Regions from separate parts of the Micromonospora sp. NBRC 101691 genome, predicted to be linked through region 1. Evidence: riboswitches for the same ligand, from Rfam matches in the RefSeq annotation. Region 1 holds a riboswitch; each other region holds the start of a gene.

Region 1 (7,647 bases):
CCGGGTGCAGCCGGGGGTCCCACCCGTTGCGGTACGCGAGGGCGTCGGCGAGCTGCTCCTCCGACAGCTCGCGGCGTTCGTACGCGGCCCGCGCGGCCCGGTGCAGGTAGCGCTCCCGGTCGGCGTACTCGGCCGGGGTCTGCGGGGTGTGCGGCAGGGGCAGGGCCGCGGCGGTGTCCAGGCGGCGCAGGTCTGCCTCGACGTCCTGGTACGCCGCCCAGGCGGCCTCCACCGCCTCCTGGGCGGCGAGCCACTCGGCCCGCCGACGCCCGGCGGCCACCGAGGCGCGCTCGGCGGCGACCGCCACCTCCTCGGCGTACCGGTCGAGGTCCTGTCGTTCCCGGGCCACCTCCAACTCGGTGGGGAGCACGGCCTGGCGGATGCGGCGGCCCACGTGGAACCGGTCCGGGCGGGCGAGCAGGGTGGCGACGACGGCCACGATGACGCCGAGGAGGGCCAGCCAGATGACGGCGGCCCGGGGTACGTCGAGGAGGACGGAGGAGAGGACGGTCTGCATCACCAGCACCTCGTGAGGGGAGGACGGGACAGGGCTCAACGGGGTGCCCGGTCCGGGCGGGCACGGGGGCGCGCGGCGCGGCGGGTGTTCCCCGCCCACGGCGGACGTCGACCGGCCCGGCACGGGATCAGTCCGGACGGTCGGTCGTGGACGGTCGGTCAGGCCCGGGGCGGGCCGCGTCGGCCGACGGACCCCTGTCCGGGGTCGGTGGCCGGCGGCGGAAGCGGAACGGCGACCGTGGTGGCGGTGCCCGGGTCACCGGTGGGGCGGACCGGCGGCGTCGGGGCGTCGGCGTGCTCGTCGACCGGCCGGGGCGGCAGTGGTGCCACGACCGGCCGGGCGGCCGGTTGCGGGCCGCCGACGACCGGGGCCGGCCGGAGCTGGGGTGAGGCCGGGAACGACTCGGCCGGGGTGGCGGTGGCCCCGCCGAAGGTCAGCGTCAGGACCAGGGCGGTCAGCGCCAGGCGGGTCAGCACGCGCAGGGCACGCAGCATCGTCGGCCCGATCGGGCGGACGAAGGCGGGCGGCTGCACCGTTCCAACCTAACGGGCGGTCCGCCCGGCCGCCCGTCGGCGACCGTGGTGTGACCGGACCCACCGGTCGTCCCGGCCACGTCGCCCCTGGTCGCGTCGCCGTCGACCGATCCGTCGACGTTCGGTCTCCGCGTCACGGCACGCCGGTACACGGTGGACCGTCCGGAGTCGACGGAGCCGGGTCAGGGGGTGGGCGAGCCGGCGGTGGCCGGACCGGTGTTGCCCTGGTCGGTGAAGAGCGCGAGCAGGGCCCCGACGTGCTGGTACGCCTCGGCGGGGTGCCGGAAGCGCCCGGCCGGGTTCACCGTGTACTCGTTGCGCCGACCGACCCGGGTGCGTTGGAGGTAGCCGCCGGCCTCCAGGTCGGCCACGATCGCCTGCGCGGCCCGCTCGGTCACGCCCACCTCGTCGGCGACGTCGCGCAGCCGGGCGGTGGGGTTACGGGCGATGGCGAGCAGTACGTGCGCGTGGTTCGTGAGGAAGGTCCAGTTCCGTTGGCTCCCGTTCTCACGCTGCGTCGTCGCCATGACCGTCATGTTATGACCTTCGCTTCGCATTCGGCGTCGCGCCCTCCGCTGTCAACACCTGAAACGCATATCACGTATCCCTTGACGTAGTTTGCGCTCCGTGTGACCGTGGTGGCTGGCCGTGTCTCCCCGTCGGGCATGCGGCCCCGGTCCGGAGAAGGGGTGGATTGAGTAATGGCCGTTCCCGGTGGACAACAGCCTCCGGCGAGTCCCGCGCAGGCGCTGGTCGAGTTGCAGTCGGGCAACCGGCGCTTCGTCACCGGCAACCCGCTGCACCCCAACCAGGACGCCGGACACCGGGCCGCGGTCGCCGACGGGCAGCACCCCTTCGCGGTCGTGCTCGGCTGCTCCGACTCCCGGCTGGCCGCCGAGATCATCTTCGACCGGGGCCTCGGTGACCTCTTCGTCGTCCGGACCGCCGGGCACATCGTCGGCACCGAGGTGCTGGGCAGCATCGAGTACGCGGTGAGCGTCCTGGAGACCCCGCTGGTGGTCGTCCTCGGCCACGACTCCTGCGGGGCGGTGCAGGCCGCCCGGGAGGCCGACGGCTCCGGGACCACGCCCCCCGGTTACCTGGGGGCGGTCGTGGGCGCGGTGGTGCCCAGCCTCCGCCAGGCCGCCCGGCAGGGCGTCGACGACATCGACGGGATCGTCGACATCCACATCGACCACACCGTCGAGGTGCTGTTGGAGCGCTCGGTGACGCTCAACCGCGCGGTGCGGGAGGGGCGGTGCGCGGTGGTCGGCATGTCGTACCGGCTGGCCGCCGGTGAGGTACGCGTGGTCCGGTCGATCGCCGCCACCGAGGACGTCGCCCTCGCCGCCGGGCCGGCCCCCTCGGCCCGCCACTGACCCGTCCGGCTCCGGCCGGTCACGCGAACGGGCCCCGCCTCCGGTCGAACGGATGCGGGGCCCGATTCGGCGTGGTGGGTCAGAGCATGGAGACGTGGACGTGGTCCGTGTGGTCCGAGGGCCCGCTGTACGAACTCCAGCCGGTCGCCGGGAACCAGATCTGCTTGTTCCAGATCACGTAGTAGATGCCGAGCACGTCGGCGTTACGGACGAGGAACGCGGTCAGGTTGTTGCCGTACTTCCGTTCCGCCGTGGTGTCCCACCGGCTGAACCCCGACTTCTGGAGCGACCAGTCGCAGGCCCGCCCCTTCGGATGCTCGTACGGCCCGCCCGGTCGGTAGCACCCGACGAACATGTTGAAGCCGGCCCGCTTGACCTCCTTGTACATGTGCAGGGTGCGCGGGGTGATGCAGCCGCCGGTGGTCGGGTCGTCCTCGGTGCAGCCCAGCGAACGCCAGTTGCCGTTGCTGTCCCGCCCGGGGCCGGGCCGGGCGGGCGGGGAGGTGGCGTCCACCAGGCCACCGGTCAACCCCATGCCGCCGACCAGGGCTAGGGACTTCTCCGCCTCGCGCTTGCGCTTCTTCAGGATGTCGGACTGCTTCTGCTGCTCCATGACCTCGGCGTCGAGCGCCTTCTTGGCCAGTTCCGCCTGGTTCTTGGCGGCGGCGACCGCGGCGACCTTCTTGCTGTTGACCATGTTCATCTCGTCCAGCGCGCTGGCCCGCTTGACGAACGAGTCGGGGGTGTTGGCGTCCAGCAGCATGGAGGCGGGGCCGACCCGGCCGGTCATGTACGACCGCACGGCGATCGTGGCCACCTGCGGGGTGAGCGACTTCAGCTCGTTCTGCGCCCGTTCGACCTCCAGGGCGAGGGTGAGCTGGCGCTTCTTCGAGGCGTTGAGCTTCGCCTGAGCCTGGGTGTAGCTGCGGTTCGTCTCCTCGATCACCTCGTTGAGGAGCTTCGGCTGCTCTCCGTCGTGCCCGGACGGGCTCGACGGCTCGGCCATGGCCGGCGCGGGCACAGCGGCCACGGCGAAGGCGGCGAGCACGGCCACGACCGGTTTCAGCCAGCGGCGTAGGGGTGCCGTCACAGTGTTCCCTTCCGTCGACCGCCGACCGGGTTAGCTGACGGGTTCGGGGCGGAAGTGGCCCCTACCGCTGACGCGGATGCACCCCATGAACCTGGTTCCCCGGTTCGCCGGTGGGCGATTAGGCGGTGGCTCCGCTGGCGCCGGTGCGCGCCTTCGGCGGTAACCGGCAGCGAGGTTACCTGACAGTGGGCGTGGGGTTCTACGCCCGGATCCCGACCAAAAGCGTTATTTCCCTATTGCTTTCCGTCACTCGTGTCACATTTGTCAAGATCATAACGATTGGTGGTCACTCTGCGGAGTTTCACCATGCCGGATTCGTGTTCCTCGGGTGGCCCGGTCCGGCGGCGGAATCGGTGACCCCGGTGGCGGCACGGGGACCGCTGAGGGCGGCGAGGGCGTCGTCCCGCTCACCGGCCGGCCGGGGCGGGCGGCGGCTCGGCGTGCCACCCCGGCCGGCGGTGGTCACCAGGGCGGCCAGGCCGGTGGTGATCGGTACGGCGGCGATCAGCCCGAGCGTCGCGACGATGCTGCGGACGATCTCCTGGGCGAGGAACTCGCTGGTCACGATCTCGCTGATCCCACGCGTGTCGGCGGTCAGCAACAGCAGCAGGGGCAGCGACGCGCCCGCGTACGCGAGCACGATCGTGTTGACCGTCGAGGCGATGTGCGCCCGGCCGACCCGCGTGGCCGCCCGGTAGAGCTGGAGCCGGGTGAGGTCGGGGTTGGCGCGGGCCAGTTCGGTGACCGTGGCGGCCTGGGTGACCGTGACGTCGTCCAGGACGCCCAGGGAGCCGATGATGATGCCGGCCAGGAGCAACCCGTGCAGGTCGACGTCGGCCTGGAACATCGACAGCGTGGTGGCGTCCTCGGAGCCGTACCCGGTGAGGTGGGTGAGCGCGGTCGCCAGGCTGCCGAGCACGCCGGTGAGCACCAGGCTGGCCAGGGTGCCGAGGACCGCGACGGAGGTCTGTGCGGTGACCCCGTGGGTGAGATACAAGACCACGAACATGATCAACGCGGCGCCGGTGACCGCCACCGGCAGCGGGGACTCGCCGGCACCGATACCGGGCAGCACGAAGGTGAGCAGGATGGCGAAGCTGGCCACCAGCCCGCCGAGCGCGGCCAGGCCGCGCCAGCGGCCGAACGCGACGATGGCGACGGCGAACGCCAGGGCCAACCAGATCAGCGGCTTCCCCCGCTGGTGGGCGGCGATGGTGTAGCTGCTGACCGTCGGGTCGGCCGGGTCGGTCAGCACCACCAGGACGATCTCGTCGCCGACCTCCACCGAGGGCGATCCCGGCCCGGCGGGCAGCGCCGTCTCGACCTGCTGCCCGGCGTCCGGCCCGGTGTCGACGGTCACCGTGGCGGTCCCGCACGGCCCCTCCGTCGTCCCCTCCGGGGCCTCCGGCGTGGGTGGGCAGGGCTCGGTCACCACCCGCGTCACCGTGCCGTGGTACCGGGCCGCGTCCTCGCCGCCGCCGACCGACGGGGCGTCCCGGGGCCAGAGCACCAGCGCCGCGACCAGGGTCGCCAGGAAGAGGGGGACCACGGTCGCGATCAGGACACGCCGTACGCGCGGCGGCGCGGCGGCGGTGGGACGGCTGTGGTCGTGGCCCATGCTTCTCCCAACGATCCTGGCGTGGCGGGTGCCCTGGCCGGACCATTCTGCCGGGTCCGAAGCCGCAGCTCGCAGCCTGTTCGGCGGCCCGGTCCGGTTCCGCGCGGCTCGGTGGGGAGTTCGCCGGCGCACGCTGTCGAGCTGCCCCGTCCATGCGTCCACCGGTCACCGGCACCTCCCGTCATGCCTGTTCGCCAGCTCACACCGCCGTCCGTCGTCCAGCCGCGCGTCACACCAGATCCGGGTACGCCGCGACTGGTCGTCCTCCGCGCTGACGGTGGCCTCCCCGAAGTCCATTTCCGGCACGTGCCCGAGGGAGTCGCGCAGCGCGACCGCGAGGGCGACGGCGTACTCCCGGTCGGGCAGCGTCAGCGGCAGGTGCAGCACCCATCGGCCCACCGTCACCACCCCCCGTGCCGAGGGCCGGAGTCCGCCGGCCGGCGCTGGGCGTACTCGGACTGCCAGCGGCGCAGCGCCTGACGAATCCGATCCCCGTCGGCCTCCACGGCCCGGATGTGCCGGTGCAACCGCTCCACCTCCCCGGCGACCCGGTCGAGATGGGAACGGACCTGGTCCGGTGCGAGTCCGCGCCAGCACCGGTCGAATTCCGCGCTCCGGATCTGGTGCGGCCCGAGCCGCCTGCCGGTCAGGTAGATCACGGCCGTCGGCCTCTCCCCGCCGGGTCCGCTGCGTTCGCGGGAAACTGCGCCGCGAGCGCGGCGACGGTCTCCCGCAGGGCGGCGGCGGTCAGTTCGAGCTGCCCGGCGGCCCGTGCCCATTCCCCGGTCGCCGCCTCGACGGTCGGGCCGTCCTCCCCGGCGGCCCGGAGCTGTTCCCCGGCCACCCTGATCCGGTGCGGGAACCGGTCGATCCGGTCCGCCGCCGCGCGGAGCCGGACGACGACCGCCTCCACCGTGACGGCCACGTCGTGGCCGGGTGCGCCTCGTCCGCAAGCCGTTCGCAGGCGCGCGACGCCCAGGCCGAGCAACCGCTCCGCCTCGTCGGCCAGGTCCAGCGCGTGATCGGCGCTCTGCTGCGCGACCCGCAGTGCCGGATGCGTCGCGCCGAGCCGTGCCCGTTCCAGCAGGACGACGGCCGCGCCGACTGCGACGTACGCCTCCCGCAACTCGTCGGCCACGCCGGACACCGCCCAGGTGGCACTGGCCACCGGCACGTTTCTGACCTGCGGGTACGCGGGCAGCGTCGGCGTGACAGCCGGCTCGACCGGCACCGGCAGGTACCGGTCCGGACAGGGCCAGGCGCAGCCGCAGCCACAGCGCCGCCAGGCCGTACGCCAGTCGCGGCGGTGACGCGGAGCGAGCGGGACGGGATGGGGTCGGGGCACGGGACCTCCCTCTTTCGGGCTCTCGGTCAGATCGCGGTGACCGTGGGTGTACAGCCTGTCCGTGCCGCCCTAGGATTCGGAACAATCCGCTTCGGCATGATGACTTTGGGTGACCGTGTCGGGCTGGATGGGGGTGCGGCGACGTGGACCGAGGAGAGTGGGGGAACGTGTGGGAATCTCGCCGTCCGAGTTCCTGTTGCGCGAGCTGCGTCGGCGGCGGGTGGCCGCCGGACTGACCCAGGACGCGTTGGGTGAGCGGGTGCACTACTCGAACACGCACGTCAGCGCGATCGAGACCGGCGTCAAGCCACCTAAGCCGGAGTACCTCAAGGCCGTGGACGAAGCCCTGGAAACCGGCGGAATCCTGCTCAGCCTCTGGGAAGACCTGGTGCGTGACGCGAGCACTCCGGTGTGGTTCCGCAACTGGATCGAGATCGAACGCCAGGCACTGTCCCTACGGTGGTACGAGATGACGGTCCTGCCGGGGCTGCTACAAACAGAGGCGTACGCGCGTGCGGTGTTCTCATCTGGTGGACTGCTGACGTCCGAAGAAGTGGAACGCAGGACGGCTGCCCGCATCGCCCGTCAGGAGGTGCTTACGCGGGACTCACCACCACAGTTCGTGGCGGTCTTGGATGAGCACTTGTTGCATCGGGAAGTCGGCAACGCGGCGCTGATGCGCGACCAGTTGTCCCAACTGGTGGAGTTGTCTGCCCAACTTCCGTACGTACGAATCCACGTCGTTCCCTCTTCCACCGGGGCGTACGCTGGCATGAGCGGTCCCTTCGTGATGGCGACCCTCGAAGGAGGGGATGAGTACGCCTACCTCGACAATCAGCTTCAGGGGCAGGTGGTGGACGAGCCATCCGGCCTGCTCTGGGTACGACAAGCGTGGGAGTGCATCCGGGGCGAGGCGTTGCCTCACAGGCAATCGATCGAGTTGATCGGGAGAGTGGCTGAGAAATGGATCTGAGCGGCGCTGTCTGGCGCAAGAGCACGCGCAGCAGCCAAAATGGTGGAGCCTGCGTCGAGGTGGCGGACAATCTGGCTGGGGTGGTCCTCGTGCGCGACACGAAGGACCGGTCGGGTGGCACGCTCGCCTTCGACCCCGCGTCCTGGCGGGTGTTCGTCGCTGAGGTCGGTTGTCAGCGATAACAGACTTGCA
Region 2 (7,647 bases), on a different contig from region 1:
CTGGGCCGGCTCGGCCTGCTCACCCACTCGACCGCCGGTTTCATCGACCCTGGCTTCTCCGGGCACGTGACGTTGGAACTCTCCAACGTGGCCAACCTGCCGATCACGCTCTGGCCCGGTATGAAGATCGGCCAGCTCTGCATCTTCCGGCTCTCCTCGCCGGCCGAGCATCCGTACGGCTCCGCCGTCTACGGCTCCCGCTACCAGGGGCAGCGCGGGCCCACCCCGAGTCGGGCCTGGCGGAACTGGCGCACCTGGCCCACTCGCTGACCCCACCGCTGTCCCGCCACCCACCGCCCCGACACCCGTCGTTGTGCCGGTGGTGGTGTGTGCGCGGCTTCGCCGGGTGCCTGCAGGGGTCCCCTGCTACGCAAAAAGCGGTAACAGGGGACCCCTGCTACCACCTCAGCCGGGGCGGCCGTAACTGTGCACCGGGCCGTCGTCGACCCGCTTCATCTTCACCGGCGCGCCGGCCCGGGAGGCGTGCACCAGCCAGCCGTTGCCGACGTACATGCCGACGTGGTGCAGGTCGGAGTAGTAGAAGACGAGATCCCCGGGGCGTAGCTCGCTTTGGCCCACCCGGGCGGTCACCCGTCGCTGCTGGGCGGCGTTGTGCGGCAGGGCGACCCCGGCCCGGGCCCAGGCGGCGAGCGTGAGCCCGGAGCAGTCGTACGCGTTCGGCCCCTCGGCGCCCCAGACGTAGGGCTTGCCGATCTGCGCGCAGGCGAACGTGACGGCCTTTCCGGCGGCACCGCCGGGGTAGGCGGCCGGGCAGGGGGCGGGACGCAGGCTGGTGCCAGCGCCGTTGCCGTACGCCGCCAGGCGCATCTTCTGAAGGCGGGCGATGTCGGCGTCGATCTGCCGCCGCTTCGCGTCCAACTGGCGTTCGGCCTGGCTGAGCTGTGTGATCAGCCGGTCCAGCGGAGCCTTGCGGGCGCCGAGCTGGTCCCGCAGTTCGACCACGTGGCGGATGTCGGCCTGCTGCCGACGGGCGAACTGGTCGAGCAGTTCGAGTTGGTGGACGACGGTGGCCGGTGTCGGGTCCGCCAGCATGGCGTTGAGGGCGGAGGCGTTCTCCCCCTTGTACGCCCGTACCGCGAGCCCGCCGACCTTGCTCATCGCCTGGTCGACCTGACGGCTCAGCGGCCCGATCCGGGCGGCGAGCGCCCCCGCCTCCCGTCGTTTGGCGGTGAGCGCCTGGCGGGTGGCGTTGTGCTGTTCGATGACCGGTTCGAGGGCGTTCCACTCCCGGTCGATCTGGCGTTCGATCTCGGCGACCGAGGGTTCGGCGTGGGCCACGCCGGTGCCGCCCGTCACGAGGACGGTGGCTCCGACGAGGACGGTGAAGACGGTGGTGAAGCGGGACCAGCATGGACGCGGCGCAGCCGTCGTCCGGGCAGCCGGGGCCGTCCGGACGGACGATCGCCGCGGGGCATGGTGTGCCACCGGGCTCCTGACTCCTTCTTCCGTTGACCGCCTACCGGGTTAGCTGACGGGTTCGGGCGGGAAGGGAGCGCCCTACCTTGGGTACGGATTCACCCCGATGGTGCTGGTGGTTCCCCGGTTCGCTCGTGCTGTGGCGACGTTTCTCGTTGTGGCGACGTGCCGGTCGGCCGGCTCCTTCTCCAGCAGACGGCCGCCGTCGTGCGATTCGGCGGTGTCGAGCCGTTGCCGCCTCGGACTGGCGGACCTGTCACCGGCTCGGCAAGTGCCGAGGTTAGAGACGACCGTCGTCGATCCGCAACACGGTTCGCGGGAGTGCCACCTGCTGATTTCCGACAGTAACCACTGTGGGCACGGTTCGTTCGCCCAGCGCGAAGGGCCCCGGCCGATGGCCGGGGCCCTTCGCGGAAGAGTCGGTCAGTACGGGCGGCGGAAGCCTGCGACCGGCATGTGGCTGATGCTGGCCACCTGCACCGGCTTGCCGGCGCGTGGGGCGTGCACCATGATGCCGTTACCCAGGTAGAGCCCGACGTGGTGCAGGTCGCTGAAGAAGAAGACCAGGTCACCGGGGCGGGCCTCGGCGCGGCTGATCACCTTCGTCTCGCGCCACTGCGCGCCGGTGAAGTGGGTCAGGTGGATGCCTGCGGCCTTGTAGGCGTACTGGGTCAGCCCGGAGCAGTCGAAGGAGTTCGGCCCGGTGGCGCCCCAGACGTACGGGTCACCGACCTGGGCGCAGGCCGTCCTGATGGCGGTGTTGGCGGCGCTGCTGATCACACCCTTGATGAGCGGGCAGCCGGGGGCGCTGACCGCGGTCTTCGGCATGGATGCCCGCAGCCGCTTGATCTCGGCGTCGATCGTGGTCTTCTTCGCCGCCAGGTCCTTCTCCTGCTGGGTCTGGCTGGTGATGATGGTGTCCAGCTTCTGCTTCTCGACCTCGTACTTGGTCCGGATCTCCACCACCCCCTGGAGTTCCTTGCGCTGGTGGGCGGCGAGTCGGTCGAGCATGCCCATCTGCTCGGCCAGGGTGCCCGGCTTGGCGCTGACCAGCAGCGCGCCGATCTCCTGGGACGGGCCGGTCATGTAGTGCCGGGAGGCCAGGGCCCCGATCCGGTTCATGGCCATGTCGCTCTGCAACGCGAGCGGCTCGATCTTCTTCTCCAGGTCGGCCGACTTCTTCTGGTTGACCTTGAGCTGGCTGCGGACCTCGTTGTACTTCTCGATCGTGGGCTCCAACTGCTCCCACTGCTTGTCGATCTGCGCCTCGATCTCCTCGGGAGTGGGCGCGGCGTACGCGGGGGCAGCGAGCAGGCCGGCACCGACCACGGCAGCGGCGGACAGGGTGACGAGGGTGCGAACGAACCGGCGCAACCCACCCGGACGAGTGGGGAGCCGATCCGGTGCGTGACGCTGAGGGGGCAGGGTTGCCACCGGCACCGAACTCCTTTGGCGACCAGACCACCGGGCGCCCCGCGAGGGAGAGGATGGCGGGGCAGACGATCCACAGCGGCCGGTGCCCCACATTAGGGAAGCAACGGGACGATATCAAGGCGAGGGGACCTCAAATCACGCTCCGGCAATCATGTGGGCACCCACCGTGCCGGCCCAGCCGGAGATGGCGGCAGCTTCCGCCCGCGCCGAGCCGGCGCATCGCCGCCACGCACCTCGGTCGGACCTCACCGCGAGTCCCGGGAGCATCACGGCGTGCTTGTAGAGCTGCCCCGTCCGTGCCACCGCGATCACGGGTAGCGCAGACGGGGCAGCTCTACAGCGTCGGAAAGGGCGAGTCCCCCGGCGCGCGCCCGAGCCGGTCCGACGGGTACGGGCCCGAGCGGGTCGGCTCAGCCGGTTACCGGCTCGGCCGGCTGGCCGTCGCGGTCCTGCGCCGGCTTCACCGAACGGAGCAGCACGCTGGCGACGTCGACGACCTCGACCTGCTCGCCGGCGCCCTTGCCGTTGACCCCGTCGTTGAGCATCGTCGAGCAGAACGGGCAGCCGACCGCGATGGTCTTCGCGCCGGTGGACATCGCCTCCTCGACGCGGTCCACGTTGATCCGCTTGCCGATCCGCTCCTCCATCCACATCCGGGCGCCGCCAGCGCCGCAGCAGAAGGAGCGCTCGCTGTTGCGGGGCATCTCGGTGACGGCCTCCTGCACGGAGGAGCCGAGCACCTCGCGCGGCGGGGCGAAGATCCGGTTGTGCCGACCCAGGTAGCAGGGGTCGTGGTAGGTGACCCCACCGTCGACCGGCTGGACCGGGGTGAGCTTGCCGGTCGAGACCAGGTGGGCCAGGAGTTGCGTATGGTGGACCACCTCGAACTCGCCGCCGAGCTGGCCGTACTCGTTGCCCAGGGTGTTGAAGCAGTGCGGGCAGGTCGCGACGATCTTGCGCTTGGTCTTCTCCCGCCCCTCGAACGCCTCGTTCAGGGTCTCCACGTTCTGCTGGGCGAGCATCTGGAAGACGAACTCGTTGCCGATCCGTCGGGCCGGGTCACCGGTGCAGGTCTCCCCCTCGCCGAGGATGGCGAAGCTCACACCGGCCTCGTGCAGCAGCGTGGCGACGGCCCGGGTGGTCTTCTTGGCCCGGTCCTCGAACGCCCCGGCGCAGCCGACCCAGAAGAGGTACTCGAAGTCCTCCACCTCACCGACCCGGGGCACCTGGAAGTCCAGGCCCTTGGTCCAGTCCTCCCGGGTGTTCTGCGGGGCGCCCCACGGGTTGCCCTTGTTCTCCAGGTTGCGCAGCATCACGCCGGCCTCGGAGGGGAAGCTCGACTCGATCAGCACCTGGTAGCGCCGCATGTCGACGATGTGGTCGACGTGCTCGATGTCGACCGGGCACTGCTCGACGCAGGCGCCGCAGGTGGTGCAGGACCAGAGCACGTCCGGGTCGATGACCCCGCCTTCCTCGGCCCCACCGATCAGCGGCTTCTCCGCCTCGGCGAGCGCGAGCACGTCCACGTGGGCGAGCTGGGCCGCGGTGGCCTTCTCCTCGCCGGTGAGGTCCTTGCCGCCCCCGGCCAGCAGGTACGGGGCCTTCGCGTACGCGTGGTCGCGCAGGCTGAGCACGAGCAGCTTCGGGGAGAGGGGCTTGCCGGTGTTCCAGGCCGGGCACTGCGACTGGCAGCGACCGCACTCGGTGCAGGTGCTGAAGTCCAGCAGGCCCTTCCAGGTGAACTGCTCGACCTGGGCGACGCCGAACTGGTCGGACTCCGGGTCGGCCTCCTCGAAGTCGAGCGGCTTGCCGTTGCTCATCATCGGGCGGAGCGCGCCCAGACCGGAGCCGGCCCGGCCCGGGTCACGCTTGAAGTAGATGTTGAAGAAGGCCAGGAAGCGGTGCCAGGCCACGCCCATGGTCACGTTCAGCGCGATCACGATGAGCCAGGTCATCGAAATCATGATCTTGATGAGGGCGGCGACACTGACCCCGGCCTCCCAGTCCGGCAGCACCGCGCCGACCGCGTGGCTGACCGGGGTGGCCCAGGTCGGGTACTCGAAGTGGTCGGTGGCGACCTTGAAGCCCCGGATCAGGAAGCCCATGACCAGAACGGCGAGGACCACCGCCTCGACGAAGTAGCCCTGCCACATGGTCGAGCCGGTGAAGCGGGAGCGTCCGCCCGGCCGGCCGGGCCGGTTGCGGATCCGGATGGCGATCAGCACCACGATGCCGACCGTCCCGAGGATGCCGATCAGCTCGGTGACCAGGCCGTAGGCCGCCCAACCCCCGATCAGCGGCAGGCCACCGGTGGGCGAGACCACCTCGAAGTACGCCTCAAGGACCAGCAGCGAGAGCACCACGAAGGCGACCATGACGAACCAGTGGGCCGCACCCACCACGCTCCAGCGCAGCATGCGGGTGTGCCCGGCCGTCTCGGCCAGCATCGTCCTGGTCCGGGTGAGCGTGTCGCCGAACCGCGCCGGATCCGGCTGTCCGAGCCGGACGACTGCGACGATCCGCAGCACCGCCTGCACGGCCAGCCACACCGCCAGTGTGGTGATGGCGGCGGCGAGGATCGTTGTGACGAGCTGGACGCTGCCCATAGCGTTGGCCTCCCCGGTCTACTGCCTGGCGAGCGGTTCGGCGACCGGCGTCGGGGCGCGTCGCCGGCTGACCACCGCGATCCCTGACCTTGACCGGCCGATGACGTCGCTCCGCTCCGTCATGCAGTGCAGCCTACGCGCAAGGTTACCCAGTAGTAACGTGAGGAACCTCGCATCGGGCCACGCCGCCCTGCGCACACCTTAGAAGGATGGGCCGACCTGCGCCGATCAGGGGTTCCGCCGGGTGACGCCCAGGCACGACACGCCCATCGGTCGGGTCACCGCGGCGACCGTCGGGTCGGCGCATGCCGGAGTCCGGCCACGCCAGCACGGCGTGCCGGACCGGGACGACGACAGCTGCCGGCGCTCAGCGCCAGCGGGAGAGCACGACCAGCGAGGCGACCATGGCCCCGAAGCCGACGGCGAGGTTCCAGTAGCCCCACGCGGCGACCGGGTAGGCCTGCTCGGAGAGGTAGTAGACCACCAGCCAGCCGATGCCGAAGACGATCAACGACACGGCCAGGACCGGCAGCCAGACCGGGCTGGGCTTGCGCGTCGACGCCGTCGCCGTCGGACGCACGTCCGTGGGCGGGGTGTACACCTTCTTCTTGCGGACCTGTGACTTGGGCACGACGCTCTCCAAGAGGGGATACGACCTCGTCCGGCCTGACAACCGGGCGCGAGGGCGACGGTCCATGGCCAATAATGTTTCGACAGCTAGCGTAGTCCGAGAGACCCGTTCAGGCCATGAACGGGGTCAATCGAATGCGGGTAGTGACCGAAAAGAGCGGAACTGATCGGGTGCCGAGCCCGTTCTGACGGGTGACACCAGGGAAAGGAGCGCTCGGTGGAGTACACATCCGGCGCGGCGTCCTGGCAGAAGGTGCTCCGGCGGGCAGTAGCCGGACTGCTGCCCCGACGCCCGCGTCAGCGACGCCCGGGGTGGTCGCTCGGCGTACCACTGATCGCCGCCGCAGCCGGCCTGCTCTTCACCACCACCGCCACCACCGCCGGGGGCACCGCCCTCCGCGAGGACCGCCGGCCGCAGCTCACCCAGCTCATCGACGACACCCGGCAGCGGGTGGCGGAGCGCGAGGCGGAGGCGGCGAGGCTCCGGGCGAACGTGGAGCAGCAGACCGAGGCGCTCGCCGACACCGACCAGCCGATCGCCGCGGAACGTGGCCGGGCGGCAGCCAGCCGACAGTCCGCCGGGTTCACCGCGCTCACCGGTTCGGGAGTCACCGTCGAGCTCGACGACGCCCGACGGCTCGAGAGCCTGCCCGAAGGGGCCAGCAACGACGACCTGGTCGTTCACCAGGGCGACGTCCAGGCGGTCGTGAACGCGCTCTGGGCAGGGGGCGCGGAGGCCATGTCAATCATGAACGTCCGCGTCCTGAGCACCAGCGCGGTACGCTGCGTGGGTAACACCCTGCTGCTGCACGGCCGGGTGTACTCCCCTCCGTTCAAGATCGTAGCGATCGGCGACCCCGCTGCCCTCCAGCGGGCCCTCGCCGCCTCCGAGGGAGTCCGGTTGTTCAAGGACGCGGTCGACCACTACCAGCTCGGCTACCGCGAGACCGTCTCCACGGTCGGCGTGCCGGCGTTCGAGGGTTCGACAGCGCTCCGTTCGGCGAAGGTGCCTCGGTGACCGGAACGCCCGAGGACCACCGAGGGAACGGTCAGGGGTGGCACCACGCCGGTCCCCCGGAGGAACCCACCGCCGTCATCCCCCGCGTGGACCGCTCGGGCGAGCCGCGACAGTCCGCCGCCCGGCGCTGGCCGGACCCGGTTCCACCGCGTCCCAGCCCGCCACCTCCGGCCGCCGCTGCGCCGACCGGCCCGCCCCGGTCCGCACCGGCGCCGGTGCCCCCGCCGTGGGCACCGCCGACCCGCCCCGCCGGACCGGTCGCCGGCCAGGTGGCAGGCCGCGAGACCGAGAGGCCGACCGTGGTCGTCGCGGCACTCGGCCCGCGTGGCGAGGAGCCCACCGCGCAGATCCCGGCCGTACCGCCGACGACGCGGCACGACACCGAGCGGGGTCCCATCCGGCAGATCGACGACCGGAACCCGCCGAGGCGGCCCGACCGGGGACCGGGGACCGGTGGCCTGCAGGCCGTCCGGCCGACCGCGCCCGCCCCGGCCCACGACACGACGGCCCTGATGGGTGCCG
Region 3 (7,647 bases), on a different contig from region 1:
CATGACGTGGTAGGTGACCAGGGCGGCGGCGGTGCCCAGGGCGATGCCGTTGAAGGAGAGGTCGCCGACGGTGAGGGTGTAGTCGGCGGCTCCGATGATCAGGGCGACCGCGGCGGTGAAGAGGTTCACCGGGTTGTGGAAGTCGACCCGGTTCTCGATCCAGATCCGTGCGCCGAGGACGGCGATCAGCCCGTACAGGACGGTGGTCGCGCCGCCGAGCACCCCCGCGGGCACGGTCAGGATCAACGCTCCGAACTTCGGGCTGAGCCCGAGCAGCACCGCCGCCGCCCCGGCCACCCAGTACGCGGCGGTGGAGTAGACCCGGGTCGCCGCCATCACGCCGATGTTCTCCGCGTACGTGGTGGTGCCGGAGCCGCCGGCCGAGCCGGCGAGCGCGGTGGCGATCCCGTCGCCCAGGAACGCCCGGCCCATGTCCCGGTCCAGGTTGCGGCCGGTCATCGCGGCCACCGCCTTCACGTGGCCGGCGTTCTCCGCGATCAGCACCAGGACCACCGGGATGACCAGGACCGCCGCCTGGACGCTGAAGCTGGGCGCGTGGAACTCGGGCAGTCCCACCCAGGCCGCCTCGCGCAGCCGGGTGAGGGTGGCCAGGTCGAGCCCGTTCGTCGCGGCCGCGAACAGCCAGCCGATCACCACGCCGAGCAGGATCGACAGCCGGCCCGCGAAGCCCCGGAAGGCCACCGTGGTGAGCAGGATGGCGGCCAGGGTGACCGCCGCGACCAGCGGCTGCGCCTTGACGCCGGTGCCGCTGCCGTTGCCGTCCCAGGCCACCGGGGCGAGGTTGAGCCCGATCAGCGCGACGATCGCGCCGGTCACCGCCGGCGGCATCAGCGCGTCGATCCACCGTGTCCCGGCCACCTGGACGACCAGGCCGACCAGGGCCAGCGCCGCGCCCGCGACCACGATGCCGCCGAGCGCCGGACCGATGTCACCGCCGGCCTTCGCCGCCATCACCGGCGCGATGAAGGCGAACGACGAGCCGAGGTACGACGGCAGCCGGTTACCGGTGACCACCAGGAACAGCAGCGTGCCCAGCCCGGAGAAGAACAGCGTGGTGGCCGGCGGGAAGCCGGTGATCAGTGGCACCGTGAAGGTCGCGCCGAACATGGCCACCACGTGCTGCACGCCGACCCCGACGGTGCGCGGCCAGGAGAGGCGTTCGTCCGGGGCGACCACGTCGCCGGGGCGTACCGCGCGGCCGTCGCCGTGCAACCGCCAGGGTGTCCGGCGCGGCGTCGCGGTGGTGGGGGGTGGGGTCATGGCGTGCCCTTCACGTCGGTGGGACCTGGTGGGGCGGTGGCGACCCTGGACGTTTCTAACAGAGTGCCGGTGGCGGCCGGTCCGCCGGACCGGAACCGGGCGGCGCGGACGGGTTCGCCGGCGGGGGCCGGACGCCTGCCAGCCGTGGTCTCCGCGACGGGTCCGCCCGCGTGGACGCGGCTCAGGCGACGCCGGTGGGACGGAACTGCACGCTCACCCGGGGGCCGACCGGGCGGCTGGTCTTCGGGACGGCGTGCTCCCAGGTGCGCTGGCAGGAGCCGCCCATGACGACCAGGTCGCCGTGGCCGAGCGGGAAGCGCGGGCCGGTTCCGCCGCCGCGCGGGCGCAGCAGCAGCGGGCGGGGTGTGCCGAACGAGACGATCGCCACCATGGTGTCCGCGTGCGCGCCCCGACCGATGGTGTCGCCGTGCCAGGCGACGCTGTCCCGGCCGGAGCGGTAGAGGCACATGCCGGCGGTGACGAACTCCTCACCGAGCTCGGCGGCGTAGTGCCGGTTGAGCGTCGCAAGGGCCTCGGTCAGCACGGGATGGGGCAGGGGTCGGCCGGCGGCGTACCAGCAGAGCAGCCGGGGTACGTCGACCTCGGCGTCGTACATCCGGCGGCGCTCGGCCCGCCAGGGCACGTCCTGCAGGAGCGTGGCGAGGACCGGGTCGGAGCCCCGTACCCAGCCGGGCAGGTGGTCGACCCAGGCGCCCCGGCCCAACTCGTGCCGACGCACCCGTCCGGCGAGCGGCTCCAGGGCGGGGCCCTGGTCCGTGAGGTCCAGCATCGAGGGCTGGTACACGATGTCGGCCACGCGGCTGATCCTACCCACCTGTCGTACACACGTACGAGAGGCGGGTGGTCGGGGTAGGGTGCCCGGCGGGGCGGCAACGACCGGTTCCGCCCTATGTGACCAATCCCGGCGTACGCCGGCCGACCGACGGGAGAACCCGCATGCCGATCCGCGAGCCGTATCCGCGGGCGGTGTCATGACCAGCCTCACCCCGACGCCCGGGGCCGACCGGTCCCTGTCCCGCCTGCCGTCCCTGACCGGACTGCGGTGGATCGCGGCGATGCTGGTCTTCGGCTTCCACGTCGGGACGATGCGGATCATCGTCGAGCCGGAGTTCAAGGCCGTGGTGGACCAGTTGTTCACCCTGGGTCTCTCCGGGGTGCAGTTCTTCTTCGTGCTCAGTGGGTTCGTGCTGGTCTGGTCGGCCCGTGAGCAGGACACGAAGTGGGCGTTCTGGCGCCGCCGGCTGGCCAAGATCTACCCGAACCACCTGCTGATGTGGGGGGTGGTGCTGCTGGTCGGGCTCTGGTTCGCCGACCCGGTGAACCCCTCGGCGGCGGTGCAGAACCTCCTGCTCGTGCAGGCCTGGAACCCCACGCCCGGCTACTTCTACAGCGTCAACACGGTGAGCTGGTCGCTCTCCTGCGAGCTGTTCTTCTACTTCTGCCTGCCGTTCGTGCTGCCGGCGTTGCGCCGGACGCCGTCGGCGGCGCTCTGGGCCGTCGTCGTGGCGGTGCCACTGGTGATCCTTGCGCTCTGGCCGGGGCAGCTCCTGGTGCCGGAGGAGAGCCGGTGGTGGTTCACCCAGATCTTCCCGCTGGTGCGTTCCACCGAGTTCTGGATGGGCGTCGCCGCGGCAGAGCTGATGCGACGCGGCCACTGGCGCGGCCCCGGCCTGCCCCTGGCCAGCCTGATCTTCGTGGTCACCTGGGCGGTGGCCGGCGAGTGGATCCGCGCCGAGTTCTGGGCGGCGCTGCTGTCCGCCGCGTACATCCTGGTGATCACCTCGGCGGCCCGGGCCGACGTGCGGGGCCTGCCCTCGCCGTGGCGCTCCCGGCCGCTGGTCTGGCTCGGCGAGGTCTCCTTCGCCTTCTACCTGGTGCACGTCTTCGTGATGGTCACCATTCTCCGGCTCACCGGCGACCACGGCGTGGGCTTCACCGGCTGGACGGGCCCCCTGGTGGCGGTCGGTTTCCTGCTGCTGAACCTGCTGCTGGCCTGGCTGCTGTACCGGTGGGTGGAGACCCCGATGATGCGGCTGCTCGCCCCGAGCCGGAAGCGCGCCCCCACCGGGAGTCCCGACACGGCGGCCGGGCGACCCTCCGCGACCGGGGGACGGCCGGCGACCGTCGCGCCGCGCCCGCGAGCCGCCGGCGTCGACCGGGCGGGACACGCCGACGTTCCGCCCGGTGACCAGGCCGGGGAATCCGACCGGGCCGGCATCGACGCGGGTACCCGACGATCGGGGTAACCTGCTCTCCGTGCCTCCCGTCGTGCTCGGCTGCCCCCGTTGGTGGTCGGTGCGCCGGGCGTTGCGGGTGTTCACCAGCCTCGCCGTGGCGGTCGCCCTCGCGCTGAGCGGCGGCCTCGCCGGGGGCCTCTCCACCGGGAGTCCGCCCGCCCCGGCCGAGTGGTTCCCCGTCGACCGGGGCGCACCCGTCGCCACGGAGCAGGTCGCCCACAGCGTGCCGGGCACGTCCCCGCTCGCCCACGGCGTGTTGGTTTCGTCCCCGCTCTCCGGCCCGGTCGCCGACAGCACCACGGTCCGCGCCGCCGGCCCGGACACCCGCCACGAGACGCCGCTCGTCGCCACCGGTCCGGTCGCCGCGACCGATGCCCCGCCGGCCGGGTCGGCGCCGACCGGACACCGGCCGGTCCGGCCGATGGCCGCGACCGACGCCGGCGTGAGCGGTTCCCGGGCCCCACCACATCGCTGATCCGTCCACCCCGGGTGTCCCGCCCTCGGGGCGAAGCTGATCCGACGAACCTCACCCCGCACCCGCCGACGGCGGTCCCGGTGGCTCCACCGCCAGCGGATCCGGCGTCCGAGGCGTGCGGCCCCACCCGCTCCCGTGTCCCGTGAGGTGCCGACGTGGACGTCGTTCTCTACGAGTTCCTGGTCGACGTGCCCCGGGCGGCCGCCATCTGGTCCGCCCTGCTCGTGCTCGCCCTGACCGTGCTCACCGTCCTGGTGGCCCGCCCCGAGCGGGAGGCGACGCTCTCCCCGCCGGCCGCCACCTCCGACCCCGCCGCCCCCGACCCGGCGGACCTGCGCCGGTACGCCGAGGAGGTGGCGGTCGCGGCGGCCGGTGCCGCCCAGACCGCCCGCCGTCGCCGGGAGCGGTGGCTCACCGCGCAGGAACGGGTCGAGCAGGCCTGGCGGGCGTACGACGAGGCGGAGACCACCGCCCGTCGCTTCGCCGGGGCCACCGCCCTGCCCGCCCCCCGGACCCCCCGCACCCCGGCCGAGTACGTCGCCCGGGAACGCTTCCTGCACCGGGCCGCGATGGCCGCCTACTGGCGGGGCGACCTGTCGGTGCGGCAGCTCAGCGACGTGTTCGCCCGCCGTAACGGGTGGGATCCGCGGCTGCACCCCGTCGTGCAGGAGGCGATTCTGCACCGGGTGGTCCGTGACCTGCGGCGGGTGGAGTACCGGACGGCGGCCGAGCGGGAACGGGTGGCCTGGCGGCAGGCGGAGGTCGCGGCGACGGCAGCCCGGTCCCTGGCGGCGGAGGCGTCCCTCGCGGCGGAACGTCTCCGGGCGAGCACCCGGACCGTCGTCGCGACCCGGCGGCTGCCCGGTGCGATTCGCCTCGCCTCCCGGTGGCGGCCGGCGCGGGTGGGATGACCGCCGGGGCGCACGGGATGCGCACCCCCGCCGCGAGCGTGACCGGATCGTGACGTGACCCGGACCACGGCCGTTCTCCCCGCACCTTCGACCCCGGTCGTCCCGTTCCGCGTCGACTGCGCCGAGGTGGTTGTGCCGATGCCGTCCGGAAATCGCCCGACGGTACTCGGAAAACCGGTCGTCCCATTGAGCGACGTCAGCGGCACGAACGTACCCGACTTCCGGGTGTGCTGTGCTGTTTGCCCAGCTCGCGGGGGTTGGCAGTGGATTGCGGCGTCAGTAGTGTCGGCCCGTCTGGTGCGGTCGTAGGTCGCAAAGGGCGACACCGCGCCGGCCCGCCTAATCGTGCGCAACGAGCCGGGGACCCACGTACGTCCGGGGTGAATCCGCGGGGCCGACCCGTGGTAGGGCGATCTTCCCGCCCGAATCCGTCAGCTAACCCGGTAGGCGGTATCGGAAGGAGTACCTCGTGCCGTTCGCCCCCGTTACCCGGCTCCTCCACGGTGCCCCGGTGCCGCCGGCCGTCCGTCCGCGCCGCCGGCACTGACCCCGTCGTCCACCCTCGGACGCCGTCCGGGCGGGCACCCCACACCGACGTCGACCCCACGCACGGTCCACCGTGCGTCGACCGGGTGCGCCGCTCTCCACCCCTGTCTTCCGTGGAGGAATCCGTGAAGTACCCGGTCCCGCGACCGTTCAATCTTTTCCCCGTCCGCCGGTCGTACCAGGTCGCCGCCTCGGCGGCGGTGCTGGTGGCGGCGTCCACCGCCGGCGTCCTGCTCGTCGACCCCGGCACGCCGACGCACCGCGAGGACACCGTCGCCACGGCGGCCGAGCCGGACCGGTCGACCGCCGCGTCCCGGCAGCACGACCGTGCCACCGCGTCCCCGGCCAGCCCGTCGGCCGTCGCCACCACCCCGCCGGCCAAGCCGTCCGCGTCGCCCACCGCCACCGGCTCGTCGAACCCGGACCTGACGGCCAGCCCCACCCCGCCGAAGCCGCCCGCGTCGAAGGTGCTCGACATCCAGTACCAGGAGCAGACCACCTTCTACTACTGCGGCCCGGCCGCCACCCGGATCGCGCTGACCGCCCGGGACGTCGTCCGCAGCCAGGACGACCTCGCCCAGCGGCTCAACACCACCCAGGCCGGCACCAACTCCGCCGAGGACACCACCCGGGTCCTCAACGACCTGGTCGGCCGGGACGTCTACCGGACCAGGACGATCCCCGGTAACGCGGCCACCCCGGCCCAGATGGACCGGCTCCAGGCCGACGTGGTGCGGGCCGTCGGCAACGGGTACGCCGTCGTCGTCAACATCGCCGGATCCGCCACCGACGTCGCCGGTGGCTGGCACTCCTACCCCGGCGGGCACTACCTGACCGTGGTCGGCTACCGGGACGACGGCCGGACCGTCAAGATCGCGGACCCGGCGAACGCCGCCGCGGGCTCGTACTGGATGACCACCATCGGCCTGGCGCACTGGGCCGCCACCCGGGGCTACTCCGCCTGAGCCCTCGCGCGGGAGCAACCGCCGCGCCGGTTGGGGTGGTTGGTAGCAGGGGTCCCCTGTTACTCCTTTTTGAGTAACAGGGGACCCCTGCTACCACCGCAGCTACGCGCTGACCGGCTGGTCCGCCTGGCCGGGGCGGGTGGCCGGAACGGCAGCCGGCGCGAGGTGCGCCCGGGCCGCCGACAGGAAACCCTCGGCGTACGACTCGACCGGGAAATCACCCAGGTAGTGGGTGCGCATCGCCCAGCGCGCCTCGGCCAGCGGGTCGGTGCCGAGCAGCTGCTCCAGCACGGTGTCGACGTCGGCCAGGTCCCGGCGCAGCACGTAGCCGGAGCGGGCCAGCGGGAAGCGCTCGGTGAACGCGTCGCCGTCCGCGCCCATGTCCGTCACCACGTACGGCTTGCCGGAGTAGAGGTAGTCGGAGATCACCCCGGAGACGTCCGAGATCAGCGCGTCGGAGCGGTTGACGCAGTCGACGAGACTCATCGCCCGGCTGGCGTCGGTGCCCCAGACGTGCTGCCGGCCGGTGCGGGCACGGTCCGCCGCGAGCAACTCCTCCACCCGGGCGAGCTGCCGCGCCGACTCCGGGTTCTGCGCGGTGTACGGGTGGGCCCGCAGGATCACCGTCGCGCCCCGGGCCAGCAGCCGCCCCACCACCGCCTCGGCCACCGGCAGCGAGCAGTAGTTCGCGTCCGCGTGGTGCCCGGTCCAGGTGGGGGTGTAGAGCACGGTCGGCTGGGCCGGCATCGGCACCGGCGGACGGCGTACCCCGATCGCCTCCACCTGGGGGCGGCCGACGACGACGAACTTCTCCGCCGGAATGTGCACCCCGGCGCGGGCGTACCGGTCGATCGCCGCCTGCCCGGCCACGAAGTTCCGGTCGAAGATCGCCGAGACCGGGTTGGCGCTCGGCGCCTTGTCGCTGTCGCCGTGGTGGATCTGGATGTGGGTGAGCTGGGTGAACCGGATGCAGTGGGCGTTCTTCGCCCCGTGGTTGACGTAGAACGCCACCCGCAGGCTGGGCACCAGCGCCTCGTCGATCGCCTTCAGCGTGGGGCAGTACACCACCGGCGCGCGGGTGGCCGCCGCGATCGGGGCCAGGAACTCCGGCTCGCGCAGCAGCACCAGGAACGGCCGCCCGATCCGCTCCAGGTACGGCAGCCACATGGTGACCTGGTACTCCGAGCCGGGCGGGGCGGAGAAGTAGAGCA
Region 4 (7,647 bases), on a different contig from region 1:
CCGGTCTACCGGAGCACCAACGGCGGGACCACCTGGGAGCGGATCCCCGGCCAGCCCACCGGGTACCTCGCCCACAAGGGGGTGGTCGACCACGTCGGCGGCCACCTCTACATCGCCACCAGCGACACCGGCGGCCCGTACGACGGGGCCAAGGGGGACGTCTGGAAGTTCACCCGGGCCACCGGCGCGTGGACGCAGATCAGCCCGATCCCGTCGAGCAGCACCGACGCGTACTTCGGCTACAGCGGCCTGACCATCGACCGGCAGAAGCCGAACACGCTGATGGTGGCGACGCAGATCTCCTGGTGGCCGGACGCGATCTTCTGGCGGAGCACCGACGGCGGCGCGACCTGGAGCCGGATCTGGGACTGGAGCAGCTACCCGAACCGCACCAAGAAGTACACCATGGACATCAGCTCGGTGCCCTGGCTGGACTTCGGCGCGAACCCGCAGCCGCCGGAGGAGACCCCGAAGCTGGGCTGGATGAACGAGTCGGTGGAGATCGACCCGCACGACTCCAACCGGTTCCTCTACGGCACCGGCGCGACCATCTACGGCAGCACCGAGCTGACGAAGTGGGACACCGGCGGCACGTTCACCATCAGACCGATGGTCCGCGGGCTGGAGGAGACCAACGTCCTCGACCTGGTCAGCCCGCCGAGTGGCGCGCCACTGGTCAGCGCGCTCGGTGACGTCGGCGGGTTCCGGCACGACGACCTGACCGCCGTACCGGAGAAGATGTTCACCCAGCCGGTCTTCACCAGCAGCACCAGCCTCGACTTCGCCGAGACGAAGCCGGCGGTGATGGTCCGGGCCGGCAACTTCACCGACGCCGACCGTCCGGGCGACAGCCACGTCGCCTTCTCCACCGACGGCGGCGCGAACTGGTTCCAGGGCAGCGAGCCGGGCGGGATCAACAACGGCGGTACGGTCGCCGCCGCCGCCGACGGCAGCCGGTTCGTCTGGGCACCGGGCGACGCCGGACAGCAGGTCGTCCACTCGGTCGGCTTCGGGAACTCGTGGACCGCCTCCACCGGCATCCCGTCGAACGCGGTCGTCGAGTCCGACCGGGTGAACCCGCAGAAGTTCTACGGCTTCAAGGGCGGCACGTTCTACGTCAGCGGCAACGGCGGCGCGAGCTTCACCGCCTCGGCCGCGACCGGGCTGCCCGCCACCGGCAACGTGAAGTTCAAGGCGCTGCCCGGCCGGGAGGGGGACGTCTGGCTGGCCGGCGAGGGCGGACTGTGGCGCTCCACCGACTCCGGCGCCACCTTCACCAGACTGGCCACGGTCAGCACGGCTGGCAACGTCGGCTTCGGCAGGGCCGCTCCCGGGCGGACCTACCCGGCGCTGTACCTGTTCGGCACCGTCGAGGGCCAGCACGGCGTGTTCCGCTCCGACGACACCGGGGCGACCTGGGTGCGGATCAACGACGACCGGCACCAGTACGGCAACGCGGGCGAGGCGCTGACCGGTGACCCGCGCGTGTACGGCCGGGTCTACCTCGGCACCAACGGCCGGGGCATCCTGGTCGCCGACCGGCTGGGCACCGACCCGACCACCCCGCCGCCCACCAGCACCCCGCCGCCCACCACGCCTCCGCCCACGACGCCTCCGCCCACGACGCCTCCCCCGACGACGCCTCCGCCCACCACGCCTCCGCCGGGCATCGGCTGCGCGGCGACGTACCGGGTGACCGGCTCCTGGCAGGGCGGCTTCCAGGGTGAGGTGACCGTCCGCAACGCCGGTACCACGTCGATCTCCGGCTGGACGGTGGGTTGGACGTTCCCGAACGGTCAACAGATCAGCCAGATCTGGGGCGGCCAGCACACCCAGAACGGCTCCTCGGTCTCCGTCCGGGACGCCGGCTACAACGGCGCGCTCGGTGCCGGAGCCAGCACCGGCTTCGGCTTCCTCGCGAGCTGGACGGGGACCAACGGAGTGCCCGCGACCCTCACCTGCGTCGCCCGCTGAGCCGGCCGGTCCGCTCGGTCCGGCTGAACCTGAAACGGTCCGGCCGGTCCGCTCGGTCCGGCCGGACCTGAAACGATCCGGCCGGTCCACCTGGTCCGGCCCGAGATGGGACGACCTCGGCCGGTCCACCTGGTCCGGCCCGACCCGGACGGCCCCGGCACGTGCCGGGGCCGTCCGCCGTGCACCGGTACGATCAGGCGCCGGACCACGGAGGGGTGTGTCGATGAACCAGACCAGGACGGCGTACCTGACGGCGGCCCGCTCGGCGATGGCCCTGATCGCCGAACCGGTGGTCGCCCGGCGCTGGGCCGAGCCGAGCGCGCTCGACGGGCTCCGGGTGGGTGGGCTCGCGGCGCATCTCGGCGCGCAGATCCTCCGGGTTCCGACGGTCCTCGACCAGCCCGTCCCGCCGGGGGAGCCGGTCGACCTGCTGACCCACTTCGGCCGGGTGCCGTGGATCCACGCCGGGCCGGACGCCGAGGCCAACGTGGCCGTCCGGCGGATCGGGGCGGCGGCGGCCGAGGCCGGGCCGGAGGCGCTGCTGGCGCAGGTCACGGCGACGCTGGACGAGGTGGCCCCGGCCGTGGCGGACGCCCCGGCCGACCGGGTGGTGGCCGTGCCGCCGGGCGGGTGGGGGTTGACCCTCGACGACTACCTGGTCACCCGGCTGCTGGAGATCGCCGTGCACTCCGACGACCTGGCGGTCAGCGTCGGAATCGACCCGCCCGAACTGCCCGCCGAGGTGATCGACCCGGTGCTCGGCCTGCTCACCCGGCTCGCTGTCCGGCGACACGGTCAGGCGGCGGTGCTGCGGGCCCTGTCCCGGGCGGAGCGGGCCCCGGCGGACATCACCGCCATCTGAGTCCCGCGAGCGCGCGAACCCCTGGTCACCTGCACGGTGACCAGGGGTCCGACGGTTCGGGCCGGCTCAGGTGTCCAGGCCGGCCGGCGAGTTGGGGCGGTCGACGTCGACGAACTCGATGTCCTCCGCCTCCCGGTCGCCCCGGGCGGCGACGGCACGTGCCGCCGATCCGGCCGCCCAGCCGATCGCCGCCCCGGCCAGGGCGGCGCCGACGAGCAGTGCCCAGGGCAGCGCGGGCCGGCGGCCGGCGAGCGCGTCGAAGGCGTGCACGGCCCGCCGACGGGCCTCCTCGGCGGCGGTGCCCACCAGGTCGCCCGCGTCGTCGGCGAAGGTGAGACCGTTCCGTCGGGCGGAACGGGCGGTGTCGCGAACGTTGTCGCCGGCCGAGGTGACCGCGGACGTCAGGTGTCGCCACGCCTGGTCCGCGATCCGCTCGGGCTTGCTGCGGCGTTCCAGCAGAGTGGATCCGATCATCCTGGTTACCTCCTCGGGGTACCGGCGGTCACGGCGGACCACGGCGTCGGGCCGGCGCGTCGGCGTCCACCCGTCGGTCATGTCGCCCGTCCGGGCGGACACCCGGTCGGGCCAGCGCGGGATACCACGTGCCCCGTCCGGCGTTCCGACAAACCCGTCCGGTGATGTCGATCACCGAGGGTCATCGGTGCCCCGGATCCGGACGGCCGGACAGGGCGTCCCGATCAGCGCAGCGTCACCACCGCGACGCCGCGGGCGAAGTCGTCGTCGTCATCGTCATCGTCGTCGCCCGCCCCGCCGAAGCCGCAGGCCAGCACGAGGGCGAGCAGGGCGCCGACGCCCGCCAGTCCGAGCAGTCTCTTGATCATCTATGGCTCCTTGGTCGATGCCGGTTCCTCCGGTGGGGCTGATGCTAGGCAGGCCGGTCAATGGCTGGTGGGAGGCGGGCCGCGCCGTCCGGGCGCGCCCGGACGGATGGTTGCGCACCGCCCCGGAGAGCGACCGCTAACCTGGTTGCTGGTGCGCGGAACCCGGGACCGGGTGTTCGGGGAGGGAAGGAGAGTCGGAATTGGGCGACTTGTCGCTCCTGATCCGTGAATTGCTCATCCCCGGGGGTGGCGACCGAGGCTGTCGGAGGAATACTCTCGGTCGCGGCCCGCGTACTGATGAGGCGCCCGGAGACGGGCGAGTGGAGGTGCTCGCGTGAGCCTGTCGATTGTCCAGTCGGTCCTGTCCGGTGGCGTCGTGGAGATCGCCCCGCGTGGTGAGATCGACGTCGACACCGCGTACGAGGTACGCGAAGCCGTTGTCGAGGTGCTCTCCAAGAGCCGCCCGGCGCGGATCGAACTCAACATGAGGTTGGTGACCTTCATCGACTCGGTCGGCATCAGCGCGATGGTCGCCGGCTTCCAGACCGCCGAGGTGAGCGGCGTCAAGCTGGTCGTCACCGAGCCCAGCCGGTTCGTCCACCGGCAGCTCTGGGTGACCGGCCTGCTCGGCCTCTTCGGCGCGCCGGAGCCGTACTTCGCCGGTGCCGCCGCCGCACCCGAGCCCGAGGTGCTGCCCGGCGCCTGACCGGTGCGCGCCGCCCCCCGTCGGGGTCAGCTCAGGTGCACGACCCGCCGAACCGGGTGCAGCGCACGCCGCCACGTGTCGCCGGTTCCGCTGCGGTGGCCCGGGTTCCCCGTGGCTGCCCCACGCCGACAAGCGAACGGCCCGCCACCCCTCAGGGGTGACGGGCCGCGTCGGCTGGCTCAGTAGACCGACAGGTGGACGTGGTTGGTGTGGTCGCTCGACGGGTCGCCGCCCGCTCCGCTGTACGACTTCCATCCGCTGCTCGGCAGCCAGATCTGCCGGTACCAGATGACGTAGAGGACGCCGAGCCGGCTGGCGTTGTTCTTGAAGTACGCCGCCAGGTTGTCGCCGTACGTCTTGTCGCCACCGGTGGCGTCGCCGCCGAAGCCGTTCTTCTGTGCGGCGAAGTCGCAGGCCCGGCCCTTGGGATGCTCTCCGGAACCGCCGGGGCGGTAGCAGGAGACGTACCGGGTGAAGCCGGCGGCCTTGGCCTGGTTGAGCGCGTGCAGCGTGCGCGGGGTGATGCAGCCGTCGGCGGGCGTCGGGTCGTTGACGCTGCACGACTCGGGCGGCCAGGAGCCGTCGGGGTTGCGCGGTGCCGGCTTCGCCGTGGCGGACCGGGTCGAGTTGCTGCCGCCACTGGGGGTGGTGACCGCCGCCTTCCGGTTGGCGACCACCAGTGCCTGCTCGGCCTGCTGCTTGCGCTTCTCCATCACCGCGACCTGCTTGCGCTGCTCGGTGATCTCCCGGTTCAGCGCCGCCTTGGCCTGGTTGGCCTGCTCCCGGGTGCTGAGTAGGCCCCGCAGTTCCCGGTCCTCGTTGGCGGCCACCGCGTCCAGCGCGGCGACCCGGTCCATGAAGCTGTCCGGCGAGTCGCTGGCCAGCAACGCCGAGGCCGGCCCGAGCCGGCCGGTCCGGTACGCCAGCCCGGCGATCACGCCGACCTTCTCGTCGCGGACCGCCAGGTCCTTCTCGATGGTGCCGAGATGTTCGTTGATCTTCTGTTGGCGGGTGACCGACTTCGCGAGCGCGTCCTTCGCGTCGAGCCACCCCTTGCTGGCCGCCTCCAGTTGGGCGCGCAGTGCCGGGGTGCCGCCCTCGGGGTCGTCCCCGGGCGCCCTGGCCGTCAGCGGAGGCGCCGCCGTGGCGGGGGCCACGACGGCCGGCGTGGCCGCGACGCCGAGGGCGACTGTCGCGGCGACCAGTGCCGCCATCCGGGCGGCGGTACGTCGTACGGGTGCCACTACTGGCATGCACATGTCCTTCCGTCAGCCGCCGACCGGGTTAGCTGACGGGTTCGGGACGGAAGATCCCTACCGCTCACGCGGATGCACCCCAAGAACATGGTTCCCCGGCTCGCCGTCACCGGCGATTAGGCGGCGGTCACCGCAGGCGCCGGAGGGCGCCGCCCGGCGGTGACCGGGTCCGAGACTACCGAAGCCGGTATCCCAGGGGCAGCGTTGGCCACACCACTCCCGCGAGATGACATCGGCATAACTGGCATAGCGGGACAATACACTTCCAGATTTAAGTCTGTCCTAATTACCACTCGACCCGGCCGCAGACGCCCGGCGATTCGCCGGGTTCGACCTGGAGTGTGGCGTGGTCGATGTGGAAGTCCTCGTGCAACGCGGTCCGCGCGGCGGCGAGCACGCTGCCGACCTCGACCGTCGGGTCGGTGGTCAGGTGGGCCGAGGCCACCTCCATCCCCGAGGTGAGCGTCCAGAGGTGCAGGTCGTGCACCTCGACCACGCCCGGGACGGCGCTCAACCGGTCGCGTACCGCGCCGACCTGGAGGTGCTCCGGCGCGGCCTGGACCAGGATGCGCACGGCCGCCCGGCCCAGCCGCCAGGTGCGCGGCAGGATGAAGACCCCGATCGCCACCGCGACCAGCGGGTCGGCCCACCACCAGTCGGTGAGCGCGATGACCACCGCGGCGGTGATCACGCCGACCGAGCCGAGCAGGTCGGCCACCACCTCCAGGTACGCCCCGCGCAGGTTGATGCTCTCCTTCGCGCCCTCGCGCAGCAGCGCGAAGGCGACCACGTTTGCCAGCAGGCCGAGCACCGCCACCACCAGCATCGGTCCGGTGGTCACCTCCGGCGGGTCCCCGAACCGGCGCACCGCCTCGACCAGCACGTAGACCGCGACCCCGGAGAGCAGGACGGCGTTGGCGAGGGCGGCGAGCACCTCCAGTCGGTAGAGGCCGAAGGTGCGCTGCGGATCCCGGCCGGCCCGCCGCGCGGCGGTGATCGCGGCCAGCGCCATGCCGATGCCGAGCACGTCGGTGAACATGTGACCCGCGTCGGAGAGCAGGGCCAGCGACCCGGTCCCGAGCGCGGTCACCGCCTCGACCACCATCAGGGTGGCGAGCAGGCCGAACGCGGCCCAGAGCCGGCCGGTGTGCCGCTGTGCGGCGTGCGCTATCCCGCCGTGGTGGTCATGACCTGCGCCCACGCCCCCACCCTCCGTTCCCCGTTCGGTCCGGACCCAATGTATGTTCACATCGCTATGTATGCAAGTAACTGCCCGCAAGGCGCCCGGAACGCAAGCAGGCGAGGTGGCAGGGTGCAGGGTGGTAGCAGGGGTCCCTTGTTACTCATTAATGAGTAACAAGGGACCCCTGCTACCAGAAAAGCGCGTCGGAAGGCGCCCGGCCGGGGTGGGGCAGCGCGGGTCAGGCGACCGGATCGATGGTGGTGAGCCGTTGGGTGGCCCGGGAGAGCGCCACGTAGAGGGTCCGCACGCCCGAACCCGGGTCGGCGCGGATCTCGCCCGGGGCGACCAGCGCCACCCCGTCGTACTCCATGCCCTTGGCCTGAAGGCTGGTCACCACCTGGAGGCGCGGCGAGTCCAGGTGGGCCAGCCAGCCGGCCACCTCGTCCCGGCGGGGCACCGGCGTGATCACGCCCACCGTCCCGGCCACCTCCGCCAGCAGCGCGGCGACCGCCTCGGCCGTCCGCGCCGCGAGCTGCTCCGCCGGCACGGCCAGCGCCACCGGGTGCACGCCGGTGGACCGGACCGCCGTCGGCAGCGGCAGGTCCGGGTGGACGGTACGGATCTCCGCCGCCGCCACCGCGAAGATCTCCGCCGAGTTGCGGTAGTTCGTGGTCAGGGTGAACTCGTGCCGCTTACGCCGGCCGAGCGCCTGGTCGCGGGCCCGGGTCAGCTCCACCGGGTCGCCGGTCCAGGCGGTCTGCGCCGGGTCGCCGACCACCGTCCAGGACGCGAGCCGACCCCGCCGGCCGAGCATCCGCCACTGC

The links. A riboswitch is a leader RNA that binds a small molecule or an ion and turns the genes downstream of it on or off. The one in region 1 is predicted to bind cyclic di-AMP.
Region 2: another riboswitch for cyclic di-AMP. It lies ahead of QSK20_RS11785 (C40 family peptidase); the one in region 1 lies ahead of QSK20_RS29930 (coiled-coil domain-containing protein).
Region 3: another riboswitch for cyclic di-AMP. It lies ahead of QSK20_RS06440 (C39 family peptidase); the one in region 1 lies ahead of QSK20_RS29930 (coiled-coil domain-containing protein).
Region 4: another riboswitch for cyclic di-AMP. It lies ahead of QSK20_RS03030 (coiled-coil domain-containing protein); the one in region 1 lies ahead of QSK20_RS29930 (coiled-coil domain-containing protein).

The regions. Positions count from the first base shown of each region.
Region 1 is NZ_BSTB01000029.1:5,495-13,141, reverse strand. Features, by position in the region: gene QSK20_RS29950 (hypothetical protein) at 1-517, opposite strand, end outside; gene QSK20_RS29945 (hypothetical protein) at 676-1,050, opposite strand; gene QSK20_RS29940 (helix-turn-helix transcriptional regulator) at 1,233-1,586, opposite strand; gene QSK20_RS29935 (carbonic anhydrase) at 1,752-2,429, shown strand; gene QSK20_RS29930 (coiled-coil domain-containing protein) at 2,509-3,519, opposite strand; cyclic di-AMP (ydaO/yuaA leader) riboswitch at 3,524-3,654, opposite strand; gene QSK20_RS29925 (YibE/F family protein) at 3,821-5,137, opposite strand; gene QSK20_RS29920 (hypothetical protein) at 5,303-5,536, opposite strand; gene QSK20_RS29915 (DivIVA domain-containing protein) at 5,539-5,796, opposite strand; gene QSK20_RS29910 (hypothetical protein) at 5,793-6,482, opposite strand; gene QSK20_RS29905 (helix-turn-helix domain-containing protein) at 6,652-7,455, shown strand; gene QSK20_RS29900 (DUF397 domain-containing protein) at 7,446-7,637, shown strand.
Region 2 is NZ_BSTB01000005.1:253,023-260,669, forward strand. Features, by position in the region: gene dcd (dCTP deaminase) at 1-270, shown strand, start outside; gene QSK20_RS11785 (C40 family peptidase) at 406-1,317, opposite strand; cyclic di-AMP (ydaO/yuaA leader) riboswitch at 1,460-1,592, opposite strand; gene QSK20_RS11790 (C40 family peptidase) at 1,861-2,877, opposite strand; gene QSK20_RS11795 ((Fe-S)-binding protein) at 3,282-5,477, opposite strand; gene QSK20_RS11800 (cell division protein CrgA) at 5,845-6,108, opposite strand; gene QSK20_RS11805 (DUF881 domain-containing protein) at 6,325-7,125, shown strand; gene QSK20_RS11810 (class E sortase) at 7,425-7,647, shown strand, end outside.
Region 3 is NZ_BSTB01000002.1:524,093-531,739, forward strand. Features, by position in the region: gene QSK20_RS06415 (uracil-xanthine permease family protein) at 1-1,281, opposite strand, end outside; gene QSK20_RS06420 (alpha-ketoglutarate-dependent dioxygenase AlkB) at 1,463-2,071, opposite strand; gene QSK20_RS06425 (acyltransferase family protein) at 2,274-3,548, shown strand; gene QSK20_RS06430 (hypothetical protein) at 3,559-4,014, shown strand; gene QSK20_RS06435 (hypothetical protein) at 4,170-4,925, shown strand; cyclic di-AMP (ydaO/yuaA leader) riboswitch at 5,252-5,390, shown strand; gene QSK20_RS06440 (C39 family peptidase) at 5,585-6,436, shown strand; gene QSK20_RS06445 (CDP-glycerol glycerophosphotransferase family protein) at 6,539-7,647, opposite strand, start outside.
Region 4 is NZ_BSTB01000001.1:704,298-711,944, reverse strand. Features, by position in the region: gene QSK20_RS03055 (cellulose binding domain-containing protein) at 1-1,974, shown strand, start outside; gene QSK20_RS03050 (maleylpyruvate isomerase N-terminal domain-containing protein) at 2,198-2,836, shown strand; gene QSK20_RS03045 (hypothetical protein) at 2,903-3,310, opposite strand; gene QSK20_RS03040 (hypothetical protein) at 3,535-3,678, opposite strand; gene QSK20_RS03035 (STAS domain-containing protein) at 4,013-4,384, shown strand; gene QSK20_RS03030 (coiled-coil domain-containing protein) at 4,564-5,628, opposite strand; cyclic di-AMP (ydaO/yuaA leader) riboswitch at 5,642-5,773, opposite strand; gene QSK20_RS03025 (cation diffusion facilitator family transporter) at 5,927-6,841, opposite strand; gene QSK20_RS03020 (HelD family protein) at 7,062-7,647, opposite strand, start outside.